DNA from 4 places in the Streptomyces sp. NPDC004435 genome. Region 1 is predicted to be linked to each of the others. Evidence: riboswitches for the same ligand, from Rfam matches in the RefSeq annotation. Region 1 holds a riboswitch; each other region holds the start of a gene.
What was found. A riboswitch is a leader RNA that binds a small molecule or an ion and turns the genes downstream of it on or off. The one in region 1 is predicted to bind cobalamin.

Region 1 (7,106 bases):
AGGGGGGTGTGGGCCCACGCCCTTCCCCGCCGGGGCCCGGACATCGCCGGCGGAATTCGGAAATTGGATTTTCCGATTCCCTGAATTCAAAGTGAAAATCGTTACCGAATTCAGAGTGCGGGATATTTCCGCGGGGAGTGTGTCTCGCGTGGCGACAGTGCGGACAGCGGCGTAGAAAAGAGGTCGTGCGCCGCACACGGGGTGCGGCGACGGAGATCGTGGAGATGAGAGACGTGGCGACTGCTCTGGAGCACCGACCGCACCCCGGACACGACCACCGGCACGGCGAGGGGTGCGGGCACGTGGCGCTTCCCCATGGTGATCACGTCGACTACGTGCACGACGGCCACCTGCACCGCGACCACGACGGGCACGTCGACGAGTGCGAGGCCGCGGAGCACCACGCGCACGCCGATCACGCCCATGCGCACGGAGAGGGCTGCGGGCACGTGGCCGTGCCTCATGACGGGCACCTGGACTACGTGCACGACGGCCACCGGCACGCGGCGCACGACGGCCACTGGGACGACCACTGAATTCTCTCGCCGGCCCCGATAATCCTCCCTGAGGCAATGCACCCCGCGCGGGGTGCATTGTTTTTTGCCCTGAGATCGGCGCGACTTCTCTCGATTTCCTCGCCGTCCGGATCCGGGCCTCAGGTGGCGGGAGCCGTGCGTTCCCGTGCCCCCTGGTCGGCAGGCGCACCCGCGCCGCGGCCCGACGGGGCGGCACCCCCTGTCCCGGTTCCGGCAACGAACGTTGTCCGTCCACGGCACCCGCTTCCAGCATGGGGACGCGTAGTCACCACCGCGGTCGAGCGGATCACCGGCGCCCCGGCCCGCCGCGCGCGGCGGGCCCGGACCTCCTCCGGCGCCCCGCCGCGCACGCCCGGCGAACCGGTGCGCGCCCACCCTGATCCGCCCGATCCCCGCCGCAGGAAGAGGAGTTCACCCATGCGTCCCACGACCGCCCGACCGTCCGGCGGAAGCCGATGAGCGTCCGGACCGACACCCCCGAGGCGGCACCCCGGAAGTCCGGCGACCGGCTGCCGTTCGCGGTCCACCTGCTCGCGTTCAGCCTCTTCGCCATGGGCAGCGCCGAGTTCCTGCTCGCCGGAGTGCTGCCCGACGTCGCCGAGGACCTGGACATCACGCTCTCCTCCGCCGGGGTGCTGATCTCGGCCTTCGCGATCGGCGTCGTCATCGGAGGGCCGCCCCTCGCGGTCCTCACCCTGCGCTGGCCGCGCCGCACCACCCTGGTCGTCTCGCAGGGCGTGTTCGCGATCTGCGTGGCCGTCGGCCTGGTCACCGACAGCTTCGCGCTGCTGACCGTCACCCGCTTCCTGTGCGGTCTCGCCTACGCCGGGTTCTGGGCGGTCGCCGCGGTCACCGCGATCAGCCTGGTCACCCCCGACCGCACCGCGCGCGCCTCCGGGGTCGTCGTCAGCGGACTCAGCGTCGCCATGGTCGGCGGAGGTCCCGCCGGCGCCCTGCTGAGCCACTTCACCGGCTGGCGGGGCGGGTTCTGGGCGGTGGTCGTCCTCACCGTCCTCGGCGCGGTCGCGACCGCCGCCGCCGTCCCCGCGACCAGGCCGGCCCGGGAGCCGAGCGTCGGCCGGGAGCTGCGCACCATGCGCAGGCCGCAGCTGTGGGTCGTCTACGCCGCGACGCTGCTGAGCACCGCCGCGTACATGATCTCGTACAACTACCTCGCCGCCTTCCTCACCGACGTCACCGGCGTCGACGCGGTGTGGGTGCCCCCGGTCCTGGTCCTCTTCGGCATCGGTGCCTTCGTCGGCCTGTCGATCGGAGGCCGGATCGCCGACCGCCGTCCGCACCAGGCGCTCCTCCTCGGCGCCGTCGGCATCCTGGTCACCTCGGTGCTGCTCGCGCTCCTCGCCGACCACACGATCCCGGTCGTCGTCCTGGTCCTGCTGCTGGGCGTCGCCGGCTTCGTGCTCAACCCGGCCGTCTACGGACGGGTGTTCGCGGTGGCGGCGGACGCGCCGACCCTCGCCGGCGCCACCGCCGTCTCCATGTTCCAGCTCGGCATCAGCATCGTGCCCGTCCTGGCGGGCGTGGCCCTCGGCGCCGGTGCCGGACTGACCGCCCTCCCCTGGCTGGGGGCCGCCCTGGCCGCCCTCACCGTCCCCGTCGTCCTGATCGACCGGACGATGACCCGCACCGGGGCGCGCGCCCCGCACCCGGGCGAGGGCTGACAGCTCCCCCCGTCGCAGGTCCGCGCCGCGCTCCCGGCCCGCCCCCGTGCCGGGAGCGCGGCGCGTGGTCCGAAAGCAGCACCCCTGGTTGCGACTTGGGGGACCGGAGGCTCTCATACGGACATGCAGCAGTCGTCGTCCCTCTCCCAGGTCCTGTCCGCCGTCGGCCCCCGGCTCAGGAGGGTCCGCACCACCCGCGGCGTCACCCTCGCCGCGCTCGCCAGGACGACCGGCATCTCCAAGAGCACCCTGTCGCGCCTGGAAGCGGGGCAGCGGCGCCCCAGCCTTGACCTGCTGCTGCCCATCGCCCAGGCGTTCCAGGTCCCGCTGGACGAGCTGGTGGGCGCGCCGGAGGTGGGCGATCCGCGGGTCAGGCTGAAACCCCATGCGGTCGGCGGCAACACCGTGCTGCCTCTGACACGTCAGCCGGGACCGCTGCAGAGCTACAAGATGATCCTGCCCGCCACGCGGGACACGCCCGACCCGTGCACGCACGAGGGGTACGAGTGGCTGTACGTGCTCTCGGGCCGCCTCCGCCTCGTGCTGGCCGACCACGATCTGGTGCTCGACCAGGGGGAGGTGGCCGAGTTCGACACCCGCCTGCCGCACTGGTTCGGCAGCACGGGGCAGGGGCCGGTCGAGGTGCTGAGCATCTTCGGGCGGCAGGGCGAGCGGATGCACGTCCGTGCCCGACCCTCGCACCGGACGCCCGCCTCCGGCACGTGAACCGGAGGCGGGCGTCCGGGTGCGGGGGAGCGCCGAGGGGTGGGGAACGGGCGGAGTGGGTAGCTCGTGGGGCGTCCGGGGTGCGCCCGGTCCGGTGGACGGGCGTTCGGTTAGGGTGACCTTGCTGGACGTCCGGCTCGGTGGTGGGGGCGGGTTCGGGTGCCGGTACGGTGGGATCCAGGCGACGGAACGGGCAGAGGCGGAGCGCAGGTGAGAGGCGGAGACCGGGCTGGTGCCCGTCGCGGGACCGGTGTGGCGGGACCCTCGCCGCGGGTGACCGGAGCGAGGCGCCGTGGGTGAGATCCTGCGCGTGGCCGGAGCCCTGTACGTGATCGTTCTGCTCCGGGCCGGGGGGACCTTCGCCGTCGGCTGGCTCGCCGGCGCCGGCGCCAGGCGCGGCAGGTTCGCCGAGCGGATGTCCTCCGCCAAGTTCCAGCGCGCCGAACGGGCCATCCAGCGGTGGGGCGCGCCCGTCGTGGCCGTCTCCTTCCTGACCGTGGGCTTCCAGACCGCCGCCAACTTCCTCGCCGGCACCATGCGGATGCCGCTGCCGCGCTACCTTCCCGCGCTGTTCGTCGGCGGAGCGGCCTGGGCCCTGCTCTACGCCGTCTTCGGGATCGGCGCGATCGCCGCACTGGGCGCGCTGTTCGCCCGGCACACGGCACTGGGCGTGGCGGGCGTGGCCGTCCTCCTGCTCGCCGCGTGCGGACTCGTCGTCCTCCGGAGGCGCAGGGCGGTGGCGACCGCCCCTGAGGCGGACGCGCCCGGACAGTCCTGAGGGCCGGGACGCGTCGTCCGCCGCGGGACCCCGGTCAGGAGACGCCGGCGTTCACCACGTCGAGGGCGGGCACCGGACGGGGGGAGCCGTCGGTGTCTATGGCGACGAAGGTGAGGAAGGCGGTCGCGACCTCGGTGGCGGGGCCGGAGCTGTTCCAGCGCTCGGCGGTCACGCGGACGCCGACGGTCATCGAGGTCCTGCCCGCCCGTTCCAGACCGGCCTCCACACTGAGCAGGTCCCCGGCCCGGACCGGGGCGAGGAAGGTCATCCGGTCGACCGACACGGTCACCGCCGGTCCGTCGGCGTGACGCCCGGCGGCCGCCGCGGCGGCGTCGTCGATCAGCTTCATCATGACGCCACCGTGGATGGTGCCGTACAGGTTGGTGTCGTGCTCGCTCATGATGTGGGCGAGCACCACCCGGGAGTCGTCCGGGGTCTTGGCGGGACGGGGGGATGCGGAGACGGCACGATCGGCCACGTCAACTCTCCTTCGCGAGTCGCGGCGGGCTGCACCGCGCGCACGGGTCGCCGGCGCGCGGACAGCGGGCAGGTCTTCGGACTCGCGGGCCCGCCCACCGGATCTCCACCCGGCGGAACCCCTACTGGCCGTCGCTTCCCAGACCCTTCCAGGACCCAGTGCGTAGGACGGCGGTCGTTCCCGCTCACCGCTGCGGGGCAGTCCCGGATTCCCACCGGGTTCCCTCTTACGACGCGTCCCGTACGGCTGACGGGGGCGAACCAGCTGCACCTGCCAGCGTACGCGCCGCCGCCGCCCCCGCGGACCCTCCCCCCGGCTTGACCTGCTATTCCGTGCGCAGAGCCGTGGCCGTGCGGGTCCTGGCCGCCCACCCGGCGGGGAGGAGGGCCCCCAAGACGGCGATGAGCGGCCCGCCGAGGGCCAGGGGGAGGAGTTCGGCCGCGCCGTACACGTCGACGACGGAGGCCGGGAGGCGGAGCCCCACGCCGTCGGCCATCGCGGGCATGATCCGGCCGTGCAGGGCGACCCCGAGCGGCACGCCCAGGACGCCCGCGACCGTCCCGGTCACGGCGACCGAGGTGAGGACCATCGCCACGGTCTGACGGGGGGTCATGCCGAGCGCCTTGTGCACCCCGATCTCCCGGACGCGCTCGCGGGTGTCGAGCAGCACGCCGTTGAGGACGCCGAGCGCGGCGACGGTGACGAGGACCAGGGTCAGGAGCGCGGCCAGCGCGTTGAGCGTGACGACCATGTCGCCGCCCGAGCGGAGCGCGCCGGCCCGTGCGGTGAGTCCCAGGGGGGCCAGGCGGGCGTTCAGCGCCTCGACGTAGGCCGGTACGCCGGTGCCCGGGGCGACCGCGACATGGTGGCTCGTCGAGGTCCGGTCGGGGTGCGCGGGGGCGACGGTCGCGAAGTCGGTGAACACCTGCATGCCGTCGTTGCGCGGGTCGAGGACCTCGCCCACGATCCGTACCGTGACCGGTTCGGCCATGCCGCTCAGGGTGACCGTGTCGCCGACGCGGGTGCCGGTCGCGGTCAGGAAGGGGGTCGGGACCACGGCCTCGCCCGGCTTCCCGAACCAGCGGCCCGAGACCATCGTGTAGCCGCCCCAGGAGGCGTCGCCGGTGAAGGCGACCACCTCGACCAGCCCGGTGAGGCCGGCCACCGTCGCCCGTACCGTCGTGGCGCTGTACTGCCTCCCGGTGCCCGCGGTCCCGGCGATCGCCGCGGTGACGGCGGCGGGATCGGCCTTCGGGGTCCGCTCCGGCGCCGCCGTGCCGGGCGGCCCGAGGGCGGGCCGCGGCTCGGGCACGGTGACGTCCGCCACGTCGTGGGTCCTGGCCTTCATCACCTCGCCGAGCGAGGCGCCCATCCCCACGGTGAACGTGACGGCGGCCGCGCCGAACAGGATCGCCGTGCCCATGGCCAGCGCGCGGACCGGCCGGGCGAAGGGCCGCATCAGGCCCAGGGCGACCGGCTGCGGCAGCGGCAGGCGCCCGGCCGCGCGGGCCGCCCGGCCGCCGCGCCCCGCCGGTACGGCCCGCCCGACGGCGAGCGCGTCGACCGTGCGCAGCCGGCCCGCCCGCCAGGCGCTCGCCCACGCGGTCGCCGCCACCAGACCGAGCACCCCGGCGATCACCGCCAGGTCGACGGAGGGCGTCACGGCCAGGGAGGAGGTGCCGTACACCTCCTCCGCCTCGGCCAGCACGGGCACCGCGAGCAGATGGCCGACGAGCACACCGGCGGTCGTGCCGACGGCGGCCGGCACCAGCGCCTGGCCCAGATACGCCCGTACGACCTGGGCCGGGGTGCAGCCGACGGCCTTCAGGATCCCGATCCGGCGCGTCCCCGTCCCGACCGCCGACGCGACGACGTTGCCGACGACGAGCACCGACATGACCAGGCCGAGCGCGCCGAACGCCACGAGGAAGGGGACGTAGAGCGCGGTGTCGCGCTCGGCGCCCTCCGCGACGGCCAGCCACGACCGCTCGCCCACGGCCGCCCCGGCCGGCAGCCCGGCCGTCACCGCCCTCCCGCCCGCGGCGACGGCCCCCTCGGTGCCCGCGTCGGCGAAGCGGTACAGCATCTGGAAACCGCCGCCGCCGGGCGGGATCAGCGCCGGCGTCTGGTCCGGGACCACCCACGCGTCGGCGGTCCCGGTGACCGAGCGGGCGATTCCGACCACCGTCAGCGCCTGACCGCCGGACGGCCCCGGGAACTCGATCCTCAGACCCAGGACGGGGCGGACCGGGGCGTCGGGGGAGAGCACGATCTCGCCCGGGCCCGCGGCCCACCGCCCGTCGACCAGCGCCACCGCGTCCACCTCCCGGCCGGGGTCGGGCCGCCCGACGACGGTCACCGGCCACCCGGGGCCCGACGCGTCCGCCCGCGGCGCGATCGTCGCGGTACGGAACGGCCCGGCTGCCGCGCTCACCCCCGCGGCCCCGCCGGAGCCCGCCAGCCGCCCGGCGCTCACCGCGCCCGCGTCGAACTCCACGGACAGGTGCGCGCCGTGCTGCCGGGCGAAGGCGTCACGGAACGGCGCGCCGGAGACCATGATCAGGGAACCGGCCAGGACGGACGCCGCCACCGCCGCCATCGTGGCGAGCCCGATCACCACCGTCTGCACCCGGCGTCGCCGCACCCCCGCGCGCATCACCCTGCCGAGTGCGCTCACCGGACCTCCCCGGCGGCGCGGGCCCGCGCCGGACGGACGTCGGCGGTGGCGGACGGCGACGGGCCGCCCGCCGGGCCGTCCTCGGTGAGCCGGCCGTCGGCGATCCGCACCGTGCGGTCCGCGCAGGAGCGGGCGAGGGCCAGATCGTGGGTGACGACGACGAGGGTCTGCCCCTCGGCGTGGAGGCCGGCGAGCAGCGCGCCGACGTCCTCCCCGGCGGCCGTGTCCA
Region 2 (7,106 bases), on a different contig from region 1:
CGTCGAGGACGAGGAGCTCGGGTTCCTGGACGAGGGCGCGGGCGACCAGGGCACGCTGGCGTTCGCCGCCGGAGAGGGTCGGGTAGGCGCGGTCGGCGAGCGCGGTGAGGCCGACGCGGGCGAGGGCGGCGTCGGTGCGGGCCGCGTCGACGGCGGTGTCGCCCTCCCAGAACCGCTTGTGCGGGGAGCGGCCGAGGGTGACGAGTTCGCGGACGGTGACCTCGAATTCGAGGGTGGAGTCCTGCGGGACGGTGGCCACCCGTCGGGCGCGGGCCTTGGGGCCGAGGGCGCGCAGGTCGGCGCCGTCGAGCAGGGCGCGGCCCGCGGTGGGGGCGAGGGTGCCGTAGACGCAGCGCAGGAGGGTGGTCTTGCCGCTGCCGTTGGGGCCGATGAGGCCGACGGTCTCGCCGGGGCGGGCGGTGAGGTGGGCGTCGCGGAGCCGGTGCTCGTACGAGAGGCCCTCGATGCGCAGTCCGGTCACAAGGCGGCTCCTTCGGGGCGGCGGCGCATCAGCCAGAGGAAGAGCGGGCCGCCGGTGAGGGCGGTGAGGACGCCGACGGGGATGTCCTGGGGGGCGGCGACGGTGCGGGCGCCGAGGTCGGCGACGACGAGGGCGACGGCTCCGCCGAGGGCGGCGACGGGCAGCAGCCGGCGGTGTGGTGCTCCGACGAGGAGGCGGGCGGCGTGCGGGACCATCAGGCCGATGAAGCCGACGGCGCCACTGGCGGCGACCATCACGGCGGTGACGAGGGAGGCGAGGAGGAAGACGGCGGCGCGGAAGCGTCCGGTGTCGAGGCCGAGGACGGTGGCGCCCTCGTCGCCGGTGAGCAGGAGGTCGAGCGGTCGGGCGAGGGCGAGCAGGACGCCGGTGCCGAGGACCAGGACGGCGGCGGGCAGCACGAGGGTGTCCCAGCGGGCGGAGCCGAGGCCGCCGAAGGACCAGTAGAGGGCTTCCTGGAAGTGCTCGGGGCGGGCGGCGGCGACCAGGATGAGGGTGGTGAGGGCGGTGAGGATGTACGAGACGGCGACGCCGGCGAGGACGAGCCGGGGTCCGGTCATGGTGGAGCCGCGGCGGGCCAGCGCGTAGACGAGGACGAGGGCGACGAGGGAGCCGGCGAAGGCGCCGGCGGGCAGGGCGAGGGTGGTGGTGAGCCCGCCGCCGATGCCGAGGACCAGGACGAGGACGGCGCCGGTGGAGGCCCCGGAGGAGATCCCGAGCAGGAAGGGGTCGGCGAGCCGGTTGCGGACGAGGGCCTGGAGGACGGTCCCGACGACCGCGAGCCCGGCGCCGACGACGATCCCGAGGATCACCCGGGGCAGCCGGACGTCGAGCACGATGGTGCGGTACGGGGAGGGGTCCGCGCGCCCGGTGAGGGCTTCGAGCACCTGGCCGGGCGGGATCCGTACGGAGCCGAGCGCGAGGGAGCCGAGCACGGCGGCGGCGAGGGCGGCGAGCAGCCCGGCGACGACGAGGGCGTACCGGCCCCGGCCGGGCGTCGCCGCCGCCGGAGGGGCCGGGGCGGCGGCGACGGCGGTCATCGGCCGGTGGCCGGGTGGAGCTGGGCGGCGAGCTTGTCGACGGCGGCGGGGACGCGGACGCCGAGGACGGTGTCGGAGAGCGGGAGGACGGCGAAGCGGCGGTTCTTGACGGCGGGGACGTCCTTGAGGGCGGGGTCGTCGAGGAGGCGCTTCTTCTTCTGCTCGACGGTGGTGGAGCCGTAGTCGTAGATGACGATGACCTCGGGCTTGCGGGCGACGACCTGTTCCCAGGCGGCGTCGCCGAAGGCCTTGGGGAGGTCGGCGAAGACGTTGCGGCCGCCGGCCCGGCTGATGAGCTCGTTGCCGATGCCCTTGCCGCCGGCGGTGAAGGCGGTCTTGTCGCCGCTGTCGTAGACGAAGACGGAGACGGGGTCGAGGCCGCCGAGGCGCTTCTCGGTGGCGGCGACGGTGGCGCGGGCCTCCTTGTTCCACTTCTCGGCCCGGTCGGGGACGCCGAAGGTGCGGCCGACCTCGGTGACCTCGCGGTAGAGGTCGTCGACGGAGGGGGTGCCGGCGGGGCAGGACTCGCTGTTGAGGCGGGTGGTGATGCCGGCCTCGGCCAGGTCGTCGCGGCCGCGGCCGTCCTTGGCGTCGAAGGCGGAGGCGTAACCGCCGTAGACGAAGTCGGGGTTCGCGGCGAGCAGCGCCTCCTTGGAGGGGTACTCCTTGGAGAGGACGGGGACCGAGTCGTACGCCTTCTGGTAGGCGGGCAGGATCGCGTCGTCGAGGTAGGCGGTGCCGGCGAGGGACTTCTCCAGGCCGAGGGCCAGGAGGATCTCGGTGACGTGCTGGTTCATGGTGACCGCGCGCTTCGGCGGGGCCTGGAAGGTGGTGGTCTCGCCGCAGTTGGTGACGGTGTACGGGAAGCCGGGGGCGGGCTTCGCGGCGTCCTGGGTGCTCGCGGGGCCGGCGCAGGCGGCGAGCAGGGGCAGCAGGGCGGTGGCGGCGAGCAGCCGGGGGCGCCGGGTCATGGCGAGGGCCTCCTCCGGGGATTTCCACGTCCCCGATCGGTGGTGAGAAGGCGGCAGGTCAGTTCCTGGCTTCCACGCGGGGTGGTCACAGTGGCGGGACCGCGCCGGATTCGCACCGGCTTCCTGGTTCCTGCCGCCCTGAAGGTCGGGGTCAGACTACTCGTACGCCTCGACGACCTTGACGTCCTCCTCGGTCACGACGCCGTCGACGATCGTGTAGGAGCGGAACTGGAAGGGTCCGGCGGCGTCGGTGTCGGCGGTGGAGACGAGCACGTAGTGGGCGCCGGGCTCGTTGGCGTAGGTGATGTCGGTGCGGGAGGGGTACGCCTCGGTCGCCGTGTGCGAGTGGTAGATGATCACGGGTTCCTCGTCCCGGTCGTCCATCTCGCGGTAGAGCTTGAGGAGGTCGGCGGAGTCGAACTCGTAGAAGGTGGGCGAGCGGGCGGCGTTGAGCATCGGGATGAACCGCTCGGGGCGGCCCGAGCCGACCGGCCCGGCGACGACGCCGCAGGCCTCGTCGGGGTGGTCCGCGCGGGCGTGTTCCACGATCCGGTCGTACAGGTCCCGGGTGATGGTCAGCATGCCGACAGGATAAGCAGACGGGCCGCTCCGTACCGAGGGTTGGTACGGAGCGGCCCGGATGCCGAGACGGTGCTGGTCAGGAGCGCTTGACGAAGGCGGCGCCCTCGGGGTTGCGGGCCTTGAGCACCAGGTAGGAGACGGTGAGGATCAGGCCCCAGACGGGGGCGCAGTAGAGCGAGACGCGGGCGCCCTCGTCGATGCCCATCATCACGATGACCATGCCGATGAAGAGGAGCGCGAACCAGCTCGTCCAGGGGGCGCCGGGGGCCTTGAAGGTGGACTCGGGCAGTTCGCCCCGGTCGCACTTGCGGCGGTAGCGGATCTGGCTGACGAGGATCATGATCCAGGCCCACATGCCGGAGATGGTGGCGAAGGAGACGACGTACTCGAAGGCCTTGCCCGGGGCGACGTAGTTGATCCAGACGCCGACGAGCATGAGCGCGGCGGAGAAGGTCAGGCCGAGGAGCGGGGTGCCGCCCTTGGTGAGGCGGGTGAAGACCTTCGGGCCCTGGCCGTTGAGCGCGAGGTCGCGCAGCATGCGGCCGGTGGAGTACATGCCGGAGTTGCAGGAGGAGAGCGCGGCCGTCAGGACGACGAAGTTGACGATGGCGGCGCCGACGCCGAGGCCCATCTTCTCGAAGGCGGCGACGAACGGGGAGACGCCCGGCTGGAACTCGGTCCACGGGACGACCGAGAGGATCATGATCAGGGCGCCGACGTAGAAGACGGCGATGCGCCACGGCACGGTGTTGATGGCCTTGGGCAGGACGGTCTTCGGGTCCTTGGACTCGCCCGCGGTGACGCCGACGAGTTCGACGGCGAGGAAGGCGAACATCACGATCTGGAGGGTCATCAGCGTGGAGCCGACGCCGTTGGGGAAGAAGCCGCCCTGGTTCCAGAGGTGGGCCACGGTGGCGGTGTCACCGGCGTCGGAGAAGCCGACGGTGAGGATGCCGGCGCAGATCAGGATCATGCCGATGATGGCGGTGACCTTGACCATGGAGAACCAGAACTCCAGCTCGCCGAAGAGCTTCACGGAGATCAGGTTGGCGCCGTAGAGGATCACGGTGAAGACGAGGGCGGAGATCCATTGCGGGATGTCCCACCAGTACGTCATGTAGGTGGCCGCGGCGGTGACCTCGGTGATGCCGGTGACGACCCAGAAGAGCCAGTACGTCCAGCCGGTGACGAAGCCCGCGAAGGGGCCGACGAACTCGCGGGCGTACTCCGCGAAGGAGCCCGACACCGGGCGGTACATGAGCAGTTCGCCCAGGGCCCGCATGATGAAGAAGATGACCAGACCGGCGATCGCGTACGCCAGGATGAGGCTGGGTCCGGCCTTGTGGATGGCCTTGCCGGCGCCGAGGAAGAGCCCGGTGCCGATCGCGCCGCCGATGGCGATCATCTGGATCTGGCGGGCGCCGAGGCCACGCTGGTAGCCCTCGCCGCCGTCCACGGCCCCGTCGGTGCCGTCGTTCTGCTTGTCGACCTGCACTGAGGTCATGGTGGTGCGCCTTTCTCCATGCTGATCCGCGCGACATCGAGTGCGTCTGCTGCGGATCAGGTCCTGATCCCCCCGGATATGGATGGAGTGCCACCGGCGGTCAGCCGGCTGGGGCGCCCTCGGGAACAGGGGTGGCGTGCCCGAGCGGTCGTGAAGATTTATCACGGTCCGGGGCACGTTCGACGGAGTTGGGTGTGGTGCGCGCCACAAATAAATACGGACAAGAGGGATACAAGACGGCAAGGTGTTCGCTCGGATAACGAGTTCGTTATCTGGATTTGAGCGTCCGCTGAGCGAACACCCGAGGACGGGCACCCGTCAGGACATCAGCGTCTCGACCAACGACTCCTGGAGCGCGCCGAGCCAGAGGTACGCCATCACCATCGGCTTGCGCGGATCGCTGTCCGGCAGCCGGTAGAGCCGCTCGCTCTCCTCGTCCTCGGTGATGTCGAGCCGGGTGGCGATGGTCAGCCGCAGGTCGTTGAGGGTGCCGAGCCAGGCCCGGGACTCGTCCGGGGTCAGCTTCAGGAGGGCGGACTCCTCCGGTCCCCCGCTGCTCAGTCCGTCCAGGGCGCGGACCACCGCGAGGGCGTCCTCGCGCTTGCGGGCCCGCAGGTCGTTCTCGGTGAAGCGGCGGAAGTCGGCCGCGGCGGCCCGCAGCTCCTCGGTGTCGTCCCCGTAGGCGTCGGGGAAGAGCCGGCGCAGGGCGGGGTCGGACGGGGGCTCGCTGGGGCCCTCGGCGAAGAGGGCGGCGAGCGGGTCGGCGTCCGCCTCGGGTTCGTCGCCCGGCCCGATCAGCTCCAGGAGCTGGACGGAGAGGGAGCGCAGGATGGAGACCTCGACCTGGTCGAGGGCGACGGCCGCTCCGCCGCCCGGGACGGCCTCGAAGTGGCCGGCCATCAGCCGCGGTCCTGGGTGAGCGTCGCCCACAGTCCGTAGCCGTGCATCGCCTGCACGTCCCGTTCCATCTCCTCGCGGGTGCCGCTGGAGACCACCGCGCGGCCCTTGTTGTGCACGTCGAGCATCAGCTTGTGCGCCTTGTCCTTCGAGTAACCGAAATACGACTGGAAGACGTAGGTGACATAGCTCATCAGGTTCACCGGGTCGTTGTGCACGAGGGTGACCCAGGGGACGTCGGGCTCGACGACCGCGGAGACCTCCTCGGCCGACTCGGTCCGTTCGATCTCGATAGGCGCGATGCTCACTCGTCCCATGCTGCCACCCGGGCCCCCCCGTCGCACAAACGGGCCACCTCGGAGAGGCCGCCCGGCGCAGTATTCGTCAAACTGACGAATACTGCGCTAGCATCGTCGGCATGAACGCTGCGGACCTTGGGCTCCCGGTGGACGTGCCGTCGACCGCGCTCTTCACCGACCAGTACGAGCTCACCATGCTCCAGGCGGCCCTCCGGGCCGGCACCGCCGACCGGCGCTCCGTCTTCGAGGTCTTCACCCGAAGGCTGCCGGAGGGCCGGCGGTACGGCGTCCTCGCCGGCGTCGGCCGGGTGCTGGACGCCGTCGAGAACTTCCGCTTCGACCCGGCCGTGCTCGGCTTCCTGCGCGAGCGGTCGATCGTCGACGAGCCGACCCTCGAATGGCTCGCCGGATACCGCTTCTCCGGCGACATCTGGGGATACCCCGAGGGGGAGGTGTACTTCCCCGGCTCCCCCGTGCTGCGGGTCGAGGGCTCCTTCGCCGAGTGCGTGCTCCTGGAGACGGTGATCCTCTCGATCCTCAACCACGACTCGGCCATCGCCGCGGCCGCCTCCCGGATGTCGGCGGCGGCCGGCGGCCGGCGCCTGATCGAGATGGGCGCCCGCCGCACCCACGAGCTGGCCGCCGTCGCCGCCTCCCGCGCCGCCTACGTCGGCGGCTTCGACTCGACCTCCGACCTCGCCGCGGGCTTCCGCTACGGCATCCCGACCGTCGGCACCTCCGCGCACGCCTTCACCCTGCTCCACGACAGCGAGCGGGACGCCTTCCGGGCCCAGGTCGACAGCCTCGGCCGGGGCACCACCCTCCTCGTCGACACCTACGACGTGGCGGAGGCCGTCCGCACCGCCGTCGAGATCGCCGGGCCCGAGCTCGGCGCCGTCCGCATCGACTCCGGCGACCTGCTGCTCGTCGCCCACCGGGTCCGGGCCCAGCTGGACGAGCTCGGCGCCCGGGACACCCGGATCGTGGTCACCTCCGACCTCGACGAGTACGCCATCGCCTCGCTGGCCGCCGCGCCGGTCGACGCGTACGGCGTGGGCACCCAGCTCGTCACCGGCAGCGGCCACCCCACCTGCTCCATGGTCTACAAGCTGGTCGCCCGGGCCGCCTCGGCCGACCCGAAGGCCCCGCTGGTCCCGGTCGCCAAGAAGTCGCTGGGCGGCAAGGCGTCCGTCGGCGGCCGCAAGTGGGCGGCGCGCCGCAGGGACGCCGAGGGCGTCGCCGTGGCAGAGGTGATCGGCACCGGCCCGGTCCCCGACGCGCTCGCCGCCGACCAGCTGCTGGTCGAGCTGGTCA
Region 3 (7,106 bases), on a different contig from region 1:
TCTCGCCCTTGCGGGACTGCCGGGTCGCGGTGGTGGTGTGCACGGCCTGCTGGATCGCCTGGTAGACCGTCTCGGTTTCGAGGCGGAGCATCGCGCCGAGGCCGCCCGCGGTCGCGGCGCTGAGGTGGGCGACGTGGTCGATGCGGTGGGCGTGCAGGCAGATGCCCTTGACGAGGGCGACGTGGATCTCGTAGGCGGCGGTGATGCCGCGCAGGAGGTCGGCGCCGGTGCGGCCGGTCCGCTGGGCCACGGCGAGCAGGGGCGGGATGTTGTCGCCCGGGTGGGAGTAGTCGGCGGCCAGGTACGTGTCGTGGAAGTCCAGCTCGCGCACCGCGGTGCCGTTCGCCCAGGCCGCCCACTCGGGCGACACCCGGGTGCCGGGCTCGGCCCCGAAGACGGACGCGCCGCCGGCGCTCGGGTGGCCCAGGGCCTGGGCGCGGGCGACGGCCACCGGACGGCGGCGCAGGGAGGCGACGGCGACCGAGGCGTTGTCGATGATCCGGTTGATCACCATCTCCGATGCCTCGGGGTCGAGGTCGGGTGCCTCCTGGGTGCCGGTGGCGACGACGGCCAGCTTCCAGGCGAGCTGCTCCTCTCGGGACAGTCGGTCGGCGCTGGGGTGGACGCGTACCTGGTGGTCGATCACGGGACTCCTCGCGGCGTGCGGCGGATGCGTCGTACGCCGCCGAGTCTTCCCCCGGGGCGGGCCGGAGGCGACGGTGCCACCTTGCGTAATCCGTCCCTGCGCGAGGTGCGAAACTGCGAATTTTGCGAAATCTGCGGATGGTAAATTCGCACCCAAGGGTGAGCAGAGGAGTCGTGATCGACATGGGACGGTCGCCCGGGCGGAAGATCTACGCCCACGCGAAACTGCGCAGGCTGCGCCGTGAGCGGGGGATGAACCAGGTCGAACTGGCCCGCGCCCTGGGCCTGTCCACCAGTTACCTCAACCAGATCGAGCACAACCAGCGCCCGCTCACCGCCCCGGTGCTCCTGCGCATCGCGGAGGTGTTTGGCGTCGATGCGGAATTCTTCTCCGAGGCGGGCGAGGAGCGGCTCGCGACCGACCTGCGGGCGGCCCTCGGGGACGAGGCATGCGGTCCCGTCCCCGTCCCGTCGGCGGAGATCGCGGACGTGGCCCGCGATCACCCGGAGGTCGCCAGGGCCCTCGTCGCGCTGCACCAGCGGTACCGGGGCGCCTCGGAGCGCGTCGCCGCCCTGGCCTCCCCCGGCGAGACCGCCGGCCTGCTGCCCGCCGAACCCCACGACGAGGTGCGCGACTTCTTCTACGCCCACCACAACCATGTCGCGGCCCTGGAGACGGAGGCCGAACGCACCGCGGAGGCGCTGGATCTGGGCCGGGTCGGGCGCGCCGCGGACACGCTCGCCGCCCACCTGACCGCACGGCACGGGGTCAAGGTGCTCCCGGCCGGGGCGGAACGCTCGGCCGACGTCCGCCGCTTCGACCCCGACAACGGGCTGCTCCTGCTGTCCCCGTGGCTCAGCGAGGGGCAACGGGCCTTCCAACTGGCCACGCAGCTGGCGTTCCTGGAGCACGGGCCGCTGCTCGACGCCCTGGTGGCGACGGCGGAGCCGGCCACCCCGCAGGCCGAGAGTCTGGCCCGGATCGGCCTCGCCAACTACTTCGCCGGCGCGGTCCTCATGCCCTACACCGCCTTCCACGCGGCGGCCGAGAAGGTCCGCTACGACATCGAACTCCTCCAGGCGCTCTTCGGCGTGAGCTTCGAGACCGTGTGCCACCGCCTGAGCACCCTGCAGCGCACCGGCCGCCGAGGCGTCCCGTTCTCCTTCCTCCGCGCCGACCGCGCGGGGAACATCTCGAAACGGCAGTCCGCCACCGACTTCCACTTCTCCCGCCTCGGCGGCACCTGCCCCCTGTGGACCGTCTACGAGGCCTTCTCCGCCCCCGGCCGGATCCTCACCCAGGTCGCCGAGATGCCGGACGGCAAGCGGTACTTCTGGATCGCCCGCACCGTGACCCGGGGCGGCTTCGGCCACCACGCGCCGCGTGCCGAGTTCGCCGTCGCCCTCGGCTGCGAACTCCGCCACGCGAGCCGTCTCGTGTACGCCGAGGGCATCGCCCTGGACGACCCCCGCGCGGCCACCCCGATCGGCCTCGGCTGCCGGATCTGCGAACGGCAGGACTGCGCCCAGCGGGCCAGACCCCCGGCCGGCGGCAGCCTCTCCGTCGACCCCGACCGGCGCACCCATGTGCCGTATCCGGTGGTCGTCGAGGAGTGAGACGGACCCTCCACGACAGAGGAATGTCTCATTCCACCGTCCAAATGGCGGATAACCCTCGCCGCTCGGCGATTGCGCCCTCTACTCTGGCCGAGCAGCTGGTTCGCCCCGTCCGCCAGACGGGATGCGTCGTAAGAGGGAACCCGGTGGAAATCCGGGACTGCCCCGCAGCGGTGAGCGGGAACGACCGCCGTCATACGCACTGGGATTGTGAGGTCCTGGGAAGCGACGGCCACTAGGTGCCTGCCTCGGAAGAGGCCGGCGTGCCCGCGAGTCCGAAGACCTGCCCGCTGTCCGTGCACGGACGTATTCCGCGCACGCATCCACCGGTGACCTCGTGGGCGGGTCGGCGTAGACAGCGAACGGCCGTCGTGATGTTTTTTCACGGCGAGGTCCGTGCGCTCCCTCGTCACCTTCGCGTCCGCGTCCCGTCACCGGGACGTCGATCTGGGCACAACTCGCGAAGGAGAGTCTCCGTGACCACGAAGTCCGCAGCCGCGGCAGCACAGGCCACCGTCTACGGCTACCCCCGCCAGGGTCAGAACCGTGAACTGAAGAAGGCGATCGAGGGCTACTGGAAGGGCCGCGTCTCCGCCGACGCCCTCCGCGCCACCGCCGCCGACCTGCGCCGTTCGAACCGGCAGCAGCTGGCCGACGCCGGCATCACCGAAGTGCCCACCGGCGACTTCTCCTACTACGACCACGTCCTCGACACCTCCGTGATGGTCGGCGCCATCCCCGAGCGCCACCGCGAGGCGGTCGCCGCCGACGCCCTGGACGGCTACTTCGCCATGGCGCGCGGCACCCAGGACGTGGCGCCGCTGGAGATGACCAAGTGGTTCGACACCAACTACCACTACCTCGTCCCCGAGCTGGGCCCTGACACGGTCTTCACCGCCGACTCCGCCAAGCAGGTCGCCGAGCTGAAGGAGGCCCTCGCCGAGGGCCGCACCGCCCGCCCGGTCCTCGTCGGCCCGGTCACCTACCTGCTGCTCGCCAAGCCCGCCCCCGGTGTCGACGCCGACTTCGAGCCGATCACCCTGCTCGACCGGCTGCTCCCCGTCTACGCCGAGGTCCTCGCCGACCTGCGCGCCGCCGGCGCCGAGTGGGTCCAGATCGACGAGCCCGCGCTCGTCCAGGACCGCACCCCGGCCGAGCTCGACGCCGCCGCCCGCGCCTACCGCGAGCTCGGCGGCGCCGCCGACCGGCCCAAGCTCCTGGTCGCCTCCTACTTCGACCGCCTCGGCGACGCCCTCCAGGTCCTCGCCGCCGCCCCGGTCGACGGCCTCGCGCTCGACTTCACCGACTCCGCCGCCGCCAACCTCGACGCCCTCGCCGCCGTCGGCGGCCTGCCCGGCAAGCGGCTCGTCGCCGGTGTCGTCAACGGCCGCAACATCTGGATCAACGACTACCAGAAGTCGCTGGCCACCCTCGGCACCCTGCTCGGCCTGGCCGACCGGGTCGACGTGGCGGCGTCCTCCTCGCTGCTCCACGTCCCCCTCGACGCCTCCGCCGAGACCGACATCGATCCCGAGGTCCGGCGCTGGCTCGCCTTCGCCCGCCAGAAGGCCGCCGAGATCGCCACCCTCGCCCGCGGCCTCTCCGAGGGCACCGAGGCCATCGCCGACGCACTGGCCGCCAACCGCGCCGACCTCGCCTCCCGCGCCGGCTCCGCCCTCACCCACGACCCGGCCGTCCGTGCCCGCACCGCGGCCATCACCGAGGCCGACGGCCGCCGCTCGCAGCCGTACGCCCGGCGCACGGTGGCCCAGCGCGCCCACCTGGGCCTGCCGGTGCTCCCGACCACCACGATCGGTTCCTTCCCGCAGACCGACGAGCTGCGCGTCGCCCGCGCCGACCTGCGCGCCGGCCGGATCGACACGGCCGGTTACGACGAGCGGATCGAGAACGAGATCCGCGAGGTCATCGCCTTCCAGGAGAAGACCGGCATCGACGTCCTCGTGCACGGCGAGCCCGAGCGCAACGACATGGTGCAGTACTTCGCCGAGCAGCTGGACGGCTACCTCGCCACCCAGCACGGCTGGGTCCAGTCGTACGGCACCCGCTACGTCCGCCCGCCGGTCCTCGCCGGCGACATCTCCCGCCCCACCCCGATGACCGTGCGCTGGACGACCTACGCCCAGGCGCAGACGGCCAAGCCGGTCAAGGGCATGCTGACCGGTCCGGTCACCATGCTCGCCTGGTCCTTCGTCCGTGACGACCAGCCGCTCGGCGAGACCGCCCGCCAGGTCGCCCTCGCCCTGCGCGACGAGGTGAACGACCTGGAGGCCGCGGGCACTTCGGTCATCCAGGTCGACGAGCCCGCGCTGCGCGAGACCCTGCCCCTGCGGGCCGAGGACCACGCCGCGTACCTCGACTGGGCCACCGAGTCGTTCCGCCTCTCCACCAGCGGGGTCCGGCCGGACACCCAGATCCACACCCACATGTGCTACGCCGAGTTCGGTGACATCGTCCAGGCCATCGACGACCTCGACGCCGACGTCATCAGCCTGGAGGCCACCCGCTCGCACATGCAGGTCGCCGGAGAGCTGGCGGAGCACGGCTACCCTCGCGAGGCCGGCCCGGGCGTCTGGGACATCCACTCCCCGCGCGTCCCCAGCGCGGAGGAGGCCGCCAAGCTGCTCCGTACCGGCCTGGAGGCCATCCCCGCCGAGCGGCTGTGGGTCAACCCCGACTGCGGTCTGAAGACCCGCGGCTGGACCGAGACCCGGGCCTCTCTGGAGAACCTGGTCGCCGCGGCCCGCACGGTCCGCTCGGAGCTGACGGCCGACAACGGCTGACGCCCCTGGCCCGGGCCGGACAGCACGCTGTCCGGCCCGGGCCGAGGAGACGACAGCCCCTGAGCGGCGTGCGGACGACCCGGTGACGGAAGGTCGCGGATGGCGAAGAGCAATCCCCGTCAGATCATGCTCGACGGGCGGCCCATGGTGGTTCTGACCACGAAGGAGTACGCCGCCCTCGTCGCCGCACGCCGCCAGGCGGGCGGCCTCGCCGCCCGGCTGCGCGTGGTCGGCGACACCCTCAGGGACACGATCGACTTCCTCTCCGCCCTGATCGCCGCGCTCGAGTCCGAGGCCGCCGGCGGATCCGGCGGCCGGTCCGGCGCCACCGGACAGCCCCTGCCCGCCCTCCTCGCCTCGGCGCCGGCCTTCCTCCGCCACGCCTCGGGGATCGTCGGCGGGCCCCGTACGCCCCCGTCCCGCTAGGGCCGGACCCGACGGGAATGGTCAGACAGGCCCTGGAGCGGCAAGCACCTCCGGTACGGCGACGGGGCCGACGGCCCGAGGTCCGTGCACGCAGCCCCCTTCGGAGACACACAGCATGCCCACCCACACACCGACGCCCCGCGTCACGGTCACCGGCCCTCCGGGCGACCGCCACGACGAGATCCTCACGCCCGAGGCTCTGGAGTTCCTCGCCCGGCTCGACCATGCGTTCGCCCGCCGCCGCCGGGAGCTGCTGACGGCGCGCCGCGATCGCGCGGACCGCCTGGCCTCGGGATCGCCGCTGGACTTCCCCCGCGCCACCTCCGCGGTCCGGGACGACCCCCACTGGCGCGTCACCCCGCCCGCGCCGGGGCTGGCCGACCGGCGCGTCGAGATCGTCTCGGCGCCGACGCCTCACGCGGCGGCCGAAGCCCTCGCGTCCGGCGCCCGGGTCTGGACGGCGGACTTCGAGGACACCGCCGGCGCTCCCTGGGCGAACGTCGTGGGCGGCCAGCTGGTCCTGCTCGACACCGGCGCCCGGCCGGGTGACGGGCACGGCGCCGGCGGCGGCCTCCCGTCCGTCGTGGTCCGTCCCCGCGGCTGGCACCTCGAAGAGGAACACCTCACGGTCGACGGCCGCCCCCTGTCGGCCTCCCTGGTCGACTTCGGCCTGTACTTCTTCCACCACTCCCGCCGGCGGACCCCCGCCGGAGCCGGGCACCACGTCCACCTCTCGCTGCCCAAGCTGGAGAACCGGTACGAGGCCCGGCTGTGGAACGACGTGTTCCTCCTCGCCCAGGACCTCCTGGGCGTCCCGCTCGGCACCGTGAGGGCCGCCGCCGTCATCGGGACGGTCACCGCCGCGTTCGAGATGGAGGAGATCCTCTACGAACTCCGCGAGCACAGCGCGGGGCTCGGCGCCGACCGCTCGGGCTATCTGTTCAGTCTGATCAGGACCTTCGGCCACCGGGCCAGGTTCCTGCTGCCCGATCGCGCGGACCTCGCCCTGACCGCGCCCTTCCTGCGGGCCTACGACGAGCTCCTCGTCCGTACCTGTCACCGCCGCGGGGCACACGCGATCGGCGGGCCCACCACGCGTCCCCCGGTCCCGGGGAGCTCCCCCGGCACCGCCGACCGGACCCGCGTGCGGGCCGAGAAGGAGCACGAGGCACGGATCGGCTTCGACGGGTCCTCGGTGGCGGATCCCGGCCTGGTGCCGCTCTGCGCGGAGGTGTTCGACCGCCACCTCACCGGCCGTCCCCACCAGATCCACCGCACCCTCGACTCCGTCCGGGTGCGCGCCGACGACCTGCTCACCCTGCACCGCACCGCGCCTGTGCCGGAGACCGCGCGGATGAGCGCGGACGTGGCCGTCGCGCTGAGGTACTTCGACGCCTGGCTGAGGGGGACCGGTACGGTCGCGCCCGACGCGGTCCTGGCCGACGCCGCCGGTGCGGAGCTCGCGCGTGCCCGGCTCTGGCAGTGGCTCCGGCAACGGCTCGTGCCCCAGGAGCGGTTGTTCGGCCTGATCGCCGCCGAGGCCGCCGCTCTCACCGCGGAGCGGCCGGACGCCCTCGCCGCGGAGGCCCGCGAACTCCTCGAACGGTCCCTGGTCTC
Region 4 (7,106 bases), on a different contig from region 1:
GGCGGTTCCGTCGGGGGCGGGTTCTCCGGAGCGGGGCCGGTGTCGACGTCCGGCGGCAGCGGCGCCGCGGTCCGGGTGTCCCGGGGCACCGGCTGACCGCCCCCGGTGGGCCGGGTGTTCTTCGCGCGCAGCTGGTCGGGGGTGACGGTGGGCCTCCCCTCGGTCCCCTCGATGTTGGTGCCGCCGAAGATCCACAGGTCGACGCTGCCGGGCTTGGGCTTGTAGAGCATCGCGCCGAGCTGGCTGTACTCCCAGGTGTTCTCGCCCGGATCCGCGTGCCAGTACGACCAGTACGCGGAGGCGGGCGGGGTGAGGACGCAGTCGTCCTGCTGGGGCGTCGGGTACTGCTTCCCTCCCTGGTGACCGCTGTAGCCGATGCGGCAGATGAAGGCGGGGCCGTCGTGGCCCGTGCCGGTGGTCCGCCAGCCGCCCTGGTTCAGGAGCTCGTACCCGGTCGTGGGGGTCGTCCCGCACGAGCGGTAGATGGGCCCTCCCCAGTGGCTGAAGTCGACGGCGAGGACGGCGCCGGAGGAGGTGGTGCACTGCCCCATCGGCTGGGGGGCGGCGCCGGCCGGGGCCGCGGTGGCGGCGACGGCCGCCACCGACAGCCCCAGCGCGGTCCCCGCACGCGTGAGGGAACGCGGGACGCGGCGAGTGGTCATGCCGGGCCGCCGTCGGTCTCGCGCCGCCGGCGGGCGAGGTGGGTCGCGCCCCAGCCCGCGGCGACCAGGAGCACGGCCGTGACGGCGAGGGCGGTGACCTGCGACCCGGTGGCGGCGAGGCTTCCGCCCTTCCCGGTGCCGGACGCCTGGGCCTCGCCGCCGCCCGTGCCGGACGTCTGGGATCCGCCGCTCTCCGTGCCGCCGTCCTCGCCCGGGGTGATGATCACGGGCGTCGACGAGGGGGAGGCGGGCGGCCCGGACGGGCTCGGGACCGGCTCGGCGGTCGTGCCGCTCAGGTCACGGGTCAGCGTGCCGAAGGAGATGCCGGTGGCCCCGCCGACCGCCTGGGCGGAGGCCCGGACGTCGGATCCTGCCTGACCGCCCTTGCTGACGTTGAAGCCGCCGTCCTTGTTCTGCTGCGAGGCCAGGAACTTCCGCGCCTTCGCGATCTCGGCCGCGTACTTCTCGGTGTCCAGCGACAGCCCCTGGACGGCGAGCGCCGCCGAGTTGACGGAGTTCCCGGAGGCTCCGGGGAAGCCACCGTCGGGGAGCTGCTGCCCGGCCAGCCACACCAGGGCCCGGTCCACGGCCGCCTGCGCCTCGGCGTCGGGCAGCAGGTCCATGGCCATCGCGGCCATCGCCGTCGAGTCGACCTCGATGTCGCTCGGCTCGCCGATGAGACTGGGCCAGGCGCCGGTCGACGGGTCGCGGAGGCTCTTGAGGTACGCCACCGGCGAGGCCGCGGCGGCCGTCTCACCCGCCCTGACCTGGGCGATGACGCCCAGGGACTGGGAGAAGACCGAGGTGGCGTAGGTGTAGTTGCCCTGGCCGGCGCACTTGCGGGGCTCGGCCGGGGTCGCGGCCGGGCAGACGCCCCGGGCGAGCGCGGCGATCAGGTCCTTCCCGCCGAAGGCGCGGGGGTCGCGGCCCACGGACTCGGCGAGGACCGCCGCCTTGCCGATGAACCCGCCGCCGGCGTACTTGGTGCCGACCTTGGTCCAGTCGTGGACGCCGCGGCCCGAGGCGTCCTCGCCGCCCTTGTCGAGGAAGTCGACGATGTTGCGCAGGGTGGCGTTGTCGTGGCCGGTGGCGGCGAGCGCGTACGCGCCGTCGATGGTCAGGCCGTAGTCGGCGAAGCGGGGGCTGCCCTCGTAGTACCGGCCCTGGATCAGCCGCCGGTGGTCGGCGAGGTAGGCCGAGCCCTTCTTGAGGTCCGGTCCCTCACCGGCCGGGGGACTGGTGGGCCCGGTCGTGGGAGGGGCCGTGGTCGGGGGTGTCGTGGGCGGAGTGGTCGGAGGGGTGGTCGGCGGCGCCGGCTCCTTCGTGGTCAGCGTCACCAGGTCGCTCTTCGCGCCCGCGATGAGGGCCGCGGTGGTGGCGTAGAGCAGCGGGTCCGGGGTGCCCTCCTCGAAGGCGAAGCCCCCGCCGGGGAGCTGCTGTCGGGAGAGCCAGGAGACGGCCGCGTCCGCGTGGGCCCGGTCGCCCAGCGCCCGCAGCGCCTGGGCCGCCCAGCCCGTGGCGTACGCGCTGCCCGGGACGCTGTACGAGACGGCGGGCCAGGCACCGGTCTTGAACTGGGCCTTCTTCAGAGAGGAGCGGGCCTTGGTGACGACCGCCTTGTGGCCGCCGGCCCGCTGGAGGGCGAGCGCGACCAGCGCGGTGCTCCCGGCCTCGCTCTCGCAGACCTGCCCGTCCAGGATCAGGAAGCTCGGGAATCCGCCGTCGTCGCACTGGAGTTGAGTCAGCCGCGTCACCGCCTCGGCCGGCGGGGTCACGTCACCGTTCAGCAGGGCGATGACGGCGAGGGCCTGGCCCTCGGTCTGTCCGGTCGTCCGGAAGTCGCCCTTGGTGGTGCAGCCGGGGACGGGCTGGGGAGCGTCCGAGCCGCTGAGGCAGACGTTCGCCAGGAGGTCGCCGAGGAGGTCGTGGCCGCCGAAGTCACGCGGGTCCTTGCCGGTGGCCTCGGCGACGAGCGCGAGGCGGGCGGCGGCGGTGGCGTCGGGCGCCTCGTCCTTCCCGGCGGGGTAGGCGTAGGCGTCGGTGTGCTCGGGCCTGCCGAGGAAGGCGGCGATCCTCCGGGCCGCGGGGCTCTCGCCGTCGGCGGCGGCCAGGGCCCAGGCGGCCTCGGTGGTGGCGAGGTAGTTCGGCACCGTGTCGCCCTCGTTGACCACCCGCTGGCCGTTCGTCAGCCGGTCGGTGAGCCAGCGGGCCGCCGCCGGCAGGTCGACCGAGCCCGGTGGCACGCTCGGGGCGGGCGGGTCGCCCGGGTCCGGCGGGTCGCCTCCGTCCGCGCGGACGTCGTCAGGGGTGAAGGTGGGCCGGCCCTTGGTGCCGCCGATGTCGGTGCCGCCGAAGACCCACGCGTCCACGTCGCCCGGCTTGAGGGTGCGGGACATGGCCCCCAGCGGGCTGTACGTCCACTTCCGCTGCCCGGGCGAGGCGATCCAGTACGACCAGTACGCGGTGGCCTGCGGGGTGAGGACGCAGTCCTCCTGGGCCGGAGTGGGGTACTGCTTGCCCCGGTTGAACGAGCCGTTGCCGATGCGGCAGATGAACGCGGGTCCGTCGTGCTCCGTACCCGCGGTGCTGAACCCGCCGGACTGCAGCAGCTCGTAGCCGGTCGTGGGGGTGGCGTCGCAGCCGCGCACCACGGGGCCGCCCCAGTGACCGAAGTCGACGGCGACGATGGCGCCGGTGGTGCGGGTGCACTTCTTCATCGGGTCGGCGCTCGCCGGCGTGGCGGCCGTGAAGTGGGCCAGGCCCGTACCGAGCGTCAGAAAGGAAACGGTCAGGACGGACACCAGGCGTCGTCTCGCCCTCGGCCACCGTCTCGCCTGCTGTTCGGTCCCCACCGCGGCCCCTCGTCTCTGCCGGGCGGCTGCGTACGTGGCGATGGCCTCGCGACGGCGACGCCGTGGCGGGGCGGTGACGACCACGCCGTAGTCCGCGACGGCGTTCCTCGTGCTCATTTCCAGCCCAGGCATTCCGGCTCACCCGGTCCTGGCCGGGTCCACGGTTGCGGGTCAGCGCCGGAATTCGACCGGCTTCCCCTGGTGCTGATTGCTTATCAGGCGGAGTGCAACACGGATCAGTTGGCATCGTCAAGGTGGTCCGCGTCTCACCGGCCGCCCGCTCGGCCGGCCCACCGGGCACCCCCTCGGTGACGCTGGCGGTACCTCGGCCGTTCGGGTAGCGTCCTGGGCTGCCACATGGGGGAATCCGGTGCGAAGCCGGAGCTGACGCGCAGCGGTGTGGGACGGCGGGGGGCCGTTTCCGAGCCCGAATGCCCATACGGCGACGCACGACACGAAGCCGTACCACGCGTTCCGGACGGCGGTCCCCGGCCATGCCCCGGCCGTGCTCCGGCACGGTGACGCGCGCCTGCACCGGAGCGGCCGGCGTCCGCCGACTTCAGGAGGACGCCTTGTCCCTTCCCCGAACCTCACGCCGTCTCGCGCTCGCGGTGCCGGCGATGCTCGGCGCCTTCGCGCTCAGCACGCTCCCCGCCTTCGCGACCTCCACCCCCGCGCAGATCGCCACCTCCAAGACCAACGGTGTGGCCTACCTCAAGTCGCTCCAGGCGGCGGACGGTTCGTACGCCGGCTCGGGTCTCTCCAACGAGTGGGCGTTCAGCGCCTTCGCCGCCGCGGGCACCGCCGTCGTCGACGTGGCACCCGGCGGCGACACCACCAAGAACGCCAGAACCGTCTACCGCAACCTGCTGTCGACCGCCGCGTGGCCGTCCGCCACCCCGGTGGTCACCGACTACGAGCGGGGGACGCTGAACGCCTACGCCGCCGGCATCGACCCGGCGCGCGTCTCGGCCTCGCGCAACCTCATCGCGAACATCTACGGGTACTGGCAGACCGCCGAACCGGGCTACTTCGGCCCCTCCGCCAACTTCAACGGCACCGTCTTCGCCGCCCTCGCCCTCGGCGGCGCCAAGACCCAGGCCGGCTCCGCCCGCGTCCCGCAGGCCCTGACGGCCGCGATGGTCGCCCGCCTCCGCGCCAACCAGCACAACGACGGCGGCTGGACCTACCAGAAGGTGGAGGGCAACCCCACCGCCATCAACACCGCGAGCGACATCGACATGACCGGCGCCGCCATGGCCGCGCTGTGCGTCTCCGGCGTCCCGAACACGGACGCGGACGTCGTCCAGGGCAAGAACTTCCTCAAGGGCAAGCTCGTCAGCTCCTCGGGCGCGTTCAACTCCCTCTACGGCGTCAACACCAGCTCCAACGGCTGGGGCGTCTCGGGCCTCAACGCCTGCGGATTCAACCCGCAGTCGGCGGAGTTCACCACCCTCGCCACCAAGACCCCGATCGACTTCCTCCTCGCCAACCAGTACAACCCGGCGGGTGGCTTCAAGTACAAGCCCGCCGACACCACTCCTTCCGCGTACTCCTCGATCGACGCGCTGCGCGCGGTCGCCGGAGGCGGCTTCACCGCGGCCCCGCCGGTCCCGGTCACCCCGGGCGCCCCCCAGTGGGTCGCCCAGTCGACATTCACCCCGGGGACCGCCACCAAGCTCGCGCTCACCGTCGACGACGGCGCCGGCAACCTCAAGGTGTGCGCGGTCTCCTTCACGCCCACGGCGACGACCACGACCCTCGGGGACGTCCTCGCCGCCGCGACGGGCGCCGCCACCCCGTCCGGCTGCGTCACGAGCGTCACCCCCGCGTCGGGTACGGGCGCGATCACCGCGCTCAACGGCAAGGCGAACAGCGGATCGAACACCTGGAAGGTCAGCACCGACGGCTCCGCCTTCACCGGAGCCCTGCGCGAGACGACCGTCAACGTCGGCGACACCATCGCGCTGCGCTGGGGCGCCTGACCCCGGCCCGGGCACGACAGGCGGGCGCCCGTTCGCCCGCCTCCGTCACGAACTGTGATGCAGTCGGACTTGTGAGTGACCGCCCTCCGGGCTTCGGTGCCCGGAGGGCGGTCACTCACGGTGGAAGCCCCTGGGTCCGGGGGAACAGCCCCGGGGCCACCGGGGCCGCGGGCGCGTCCCCGCGGCCCCGTCGCGCGACGCGGAGTGCGTGGTGCTCACCGGCGTAGGAGCCTGGTGGTGTGGTGAAGCCGGGGAAGGCGGTGAACGGCGCGTACCGGCGGAGCTGGCTGCGCGGGGCGCCGCCGCCCCGCTGGGTCCGGGTCCTGCCCGTGCTGCTGCTCGTCGGGGTGGGGGTGGCCTCCCTCACCGACTCCGTCCCGGTGGACATCGGCTTCCTGCTGGGCGCGGTCTCCCCACTGGCCGTCCTGGCCTACGGACCGCTGGCCACGGCCCTCCTCGGCGCCGCGACGATCGCGCTGCTGACCGTTCCCGCCTTCCATCTGGACCGGCCGGGGAACACCGACCTCGTCACCCTCGGCTTCGTCGCCACCCTGAGCGTCTTCGTGTCCTTCGTCCGGGGGCGCAGGGACGAGCAGCTCGACCTGGAACGGGCCGTCGCCGAGACGGCCCAGCGGGCCATCGTCCCCGACGTACGGCGGCGCGTCGGTCCCGTGCGCTGCGCGAGCCTCTACCGGGCCGCCGAGGCGGGCACGCTGGTGGGAGGCGACTTCTTCGACGTCAGGGCCGGCCCCTACGGGGTGCGGGCGGTCCTCGGCGACGTACAGGGCCACGGCCTGTCGGCCGTCGCCACGGTCGCGTCCGTCCTGGGGGCGTTCCGCGAGGCCGTCCTGGACGACGCGGACGCGGAGGCGGTCGCGGCGCGGCTGGACCGCAGGCTCGTGGTCGACTCCGCGCGCACGGAGCATGCCGAACTCTTCGCCACGGCCGTCCTCCTGGACTTCGCCCCGCACGGGCGGGAGGTCCGCGTCCTGGCCTGCGGCCATCCGCCGCCGGTCCTGCTGCGCGGCGGCGCCGTGCGCACCCTCGACCTCGACCCGGGGCCGCCCCTGGGCCTGGGCCTCGCCGACGTGGCGCCCGGAACCGCCGCCACCGTGTCGCTCCGGCCCGGTGACCGGCTCCTCCTCGCGTCGGACGGCGTTCTGGAAGCGCGGGACGCCTCCGGCGCCTTCTATCCCTTCGCCGCACGCCTGGCCCGGATGACCGGCCTCGGACCGGACGAGTTGCCCGCCGCGATCTGGTCGGACCTGAGCCGCTTCGCAGCGGGGATCCAGGACGACGTCACCCTCCTGATCCTCACCCTGGACGCCTCCGGGCCCGACTGACGGCCCGGCGCCGTCCCGTACGGCCGCCCCGACGCGTGTCCTGCCGGTCCGGTCATGTGATCACGATCACTCTGATCGTGGGGTCCCCGTGTCAACCGGGGACCCGGCGGCAGGCGTATGCGGGGTGTAGTCGGAGATGCGGGAGTCGTTCGTTGACGGTCGAGGAGTTCGAAGAGTTCTACGCCCAGGCGGTGGCGCGGCTCACGGGGCAGTTGTACGTGATGCTGGGCGATCTGCACGAGGCGCAGGACGTCGTGCAGGAGG

Region 2: another riboswitch for cobalamin. It lies ahead of ACFYT9_RS00275 (ABC transporter substrate-binding protein); the one in region 1 lies ahead of ACFYT9_RS20345 (acyl-CoA thioesterase).
Region 3: another riboswitch for cobalamin. It lies ahead of metE (5-methyltetrahydropteroyltriglutamate--homocysteine S-methyltransferase); the one in region 1 lies ahead of ACFYT9_RS20345 (acyl-CoA thioesterase).
Region 4: another riboswitch for cobalamin. It lies ahead of ACFYT9_RS18805 (prenyltransferase/squalene oxidase repeat-containing protein); the one in region 1 lies ahead of ACFYT9_RS20345 (acyl-CoA thioesterase).

The regions. Positions count from the first base shown of each region.
Region 1 covers NZ_JBIAMB010000010.1:235,704-242,809, forward strand. The annotation lists gene ACFYT9_RS20325 (hypothetical protein) at 225-536, shown strand; gene ACFYT9_RS20330 (Cmx/CmrA family chloramphenicol efflux MFS transporter) at 992-2,218, shown strand; gene ACFYT9_RS20335 (helix-turn-helix domain-containing protein) at 2,342-2,944, shown strand; gene ACFYT9_RS20340 (DedA family protein) at 3,237-3,722, shown strand; gene ACFYT9_RS20345 (acyl-CoA thioesterase) at 3,757-4,200, opposite strand; cobalamin riboswitch at 4,271-4,429, opposite strand; gene ACFYT9_RS20350 (ABC transporter permease) at 4,526-6,877, opposite strand; gene ACFYT9_RS20355 (ABC transporter ATP-binding protein) at 6,874-7,106, opposite strand, start outside.
Region 2 covers NZ_JBIAMB010000001.1:53,235-60,340, reverse strand. The annotation lists gene ACFYT9_RS00285 (ABC transporter ATP-binding protein) at 1-481, opposite strand, end outside; gene ACFYT9_RS00280 (FecCD family ABC transporter permease) at 478-1,539, opposite strand; gene ACFYT9_RS00275 (ABC transporter substrate-binding protein) at 1,536-2,510, opposite strand; cobalamin riboswitch at 2,549-2,689, opposite strand; gene ACFYT9_RS00270 (Mov34/MPN/PAD-1 family protein) at 2,667-3,092, opposite strand; gene ACFYT9_RS00265 (amino acid permease) at 3,169-4,596, opposite strand; gene ACFYT9_RS00260 (DUF2017 domain-containing protein) at 4,915-5,496, opposite strand; gene clpS (ATP-dependent Clp protease adapter ClpS) at 5,496-5,810, opposite strand; gene ACFYT9_RS00250 (nicotinate phosphoribosyltransferase) at 5,912-7,106, shown strand, end outside.
Region 3 covers NZ_JBIAMB010000009.1:270,921-278,026, reverse strand. The annotation lists gene ACFYT9_RS18935 (MmgE/PrpD family protein) at 1-646, opposite strand, end outside; gene ACFYT9_RS18930 (short-chain fatty acyl-CoA regulator family protein) at 829-2,262, shown strand; cobalamin riboswitch at 2,345-2,568, shown strand; gene metE (5-methyltetrahydropteroyltriglutamate--homocysteine S-methyltransferase) at 2,739-5,063, shown strand; gene ACFYT9_RS18920 (hypothetical protein) at 5,163-5,489, shown strand; gene ACFYT9_RS18915 (malate synthase A) at 5,605-7,106, shown strand, end outside.
Region 4 covers NZ_JBIAMB010000009.1:242,803-249,908, forward strand. The annotation lists gene ACFYT9_RS18800 (hypothetical protein) at 1-662, opposite strand, end outside; gene ACFYT9_RS18805 (prenyltransferase/squalene oxidase repeat-containing protein) at 659-3,514, opposite strand; cobalamin riboswitch at 3,620-3,752, opposite strand; cobalamin riboswitch at 3,875-3,951, shown strand; gene ACFYT9_RS18810 (hypothetical protein) at 4,135-5,499, shown strand; gene ACFYT9_RS18815 (PP2C family protein-serine/threonine phosphatase) at 5,739-6,842, shown strand; gene ACFYT9_RS18820 (SigE family RNA polymerase sigma factor) at 6,995-7,106, shown strand, end outside.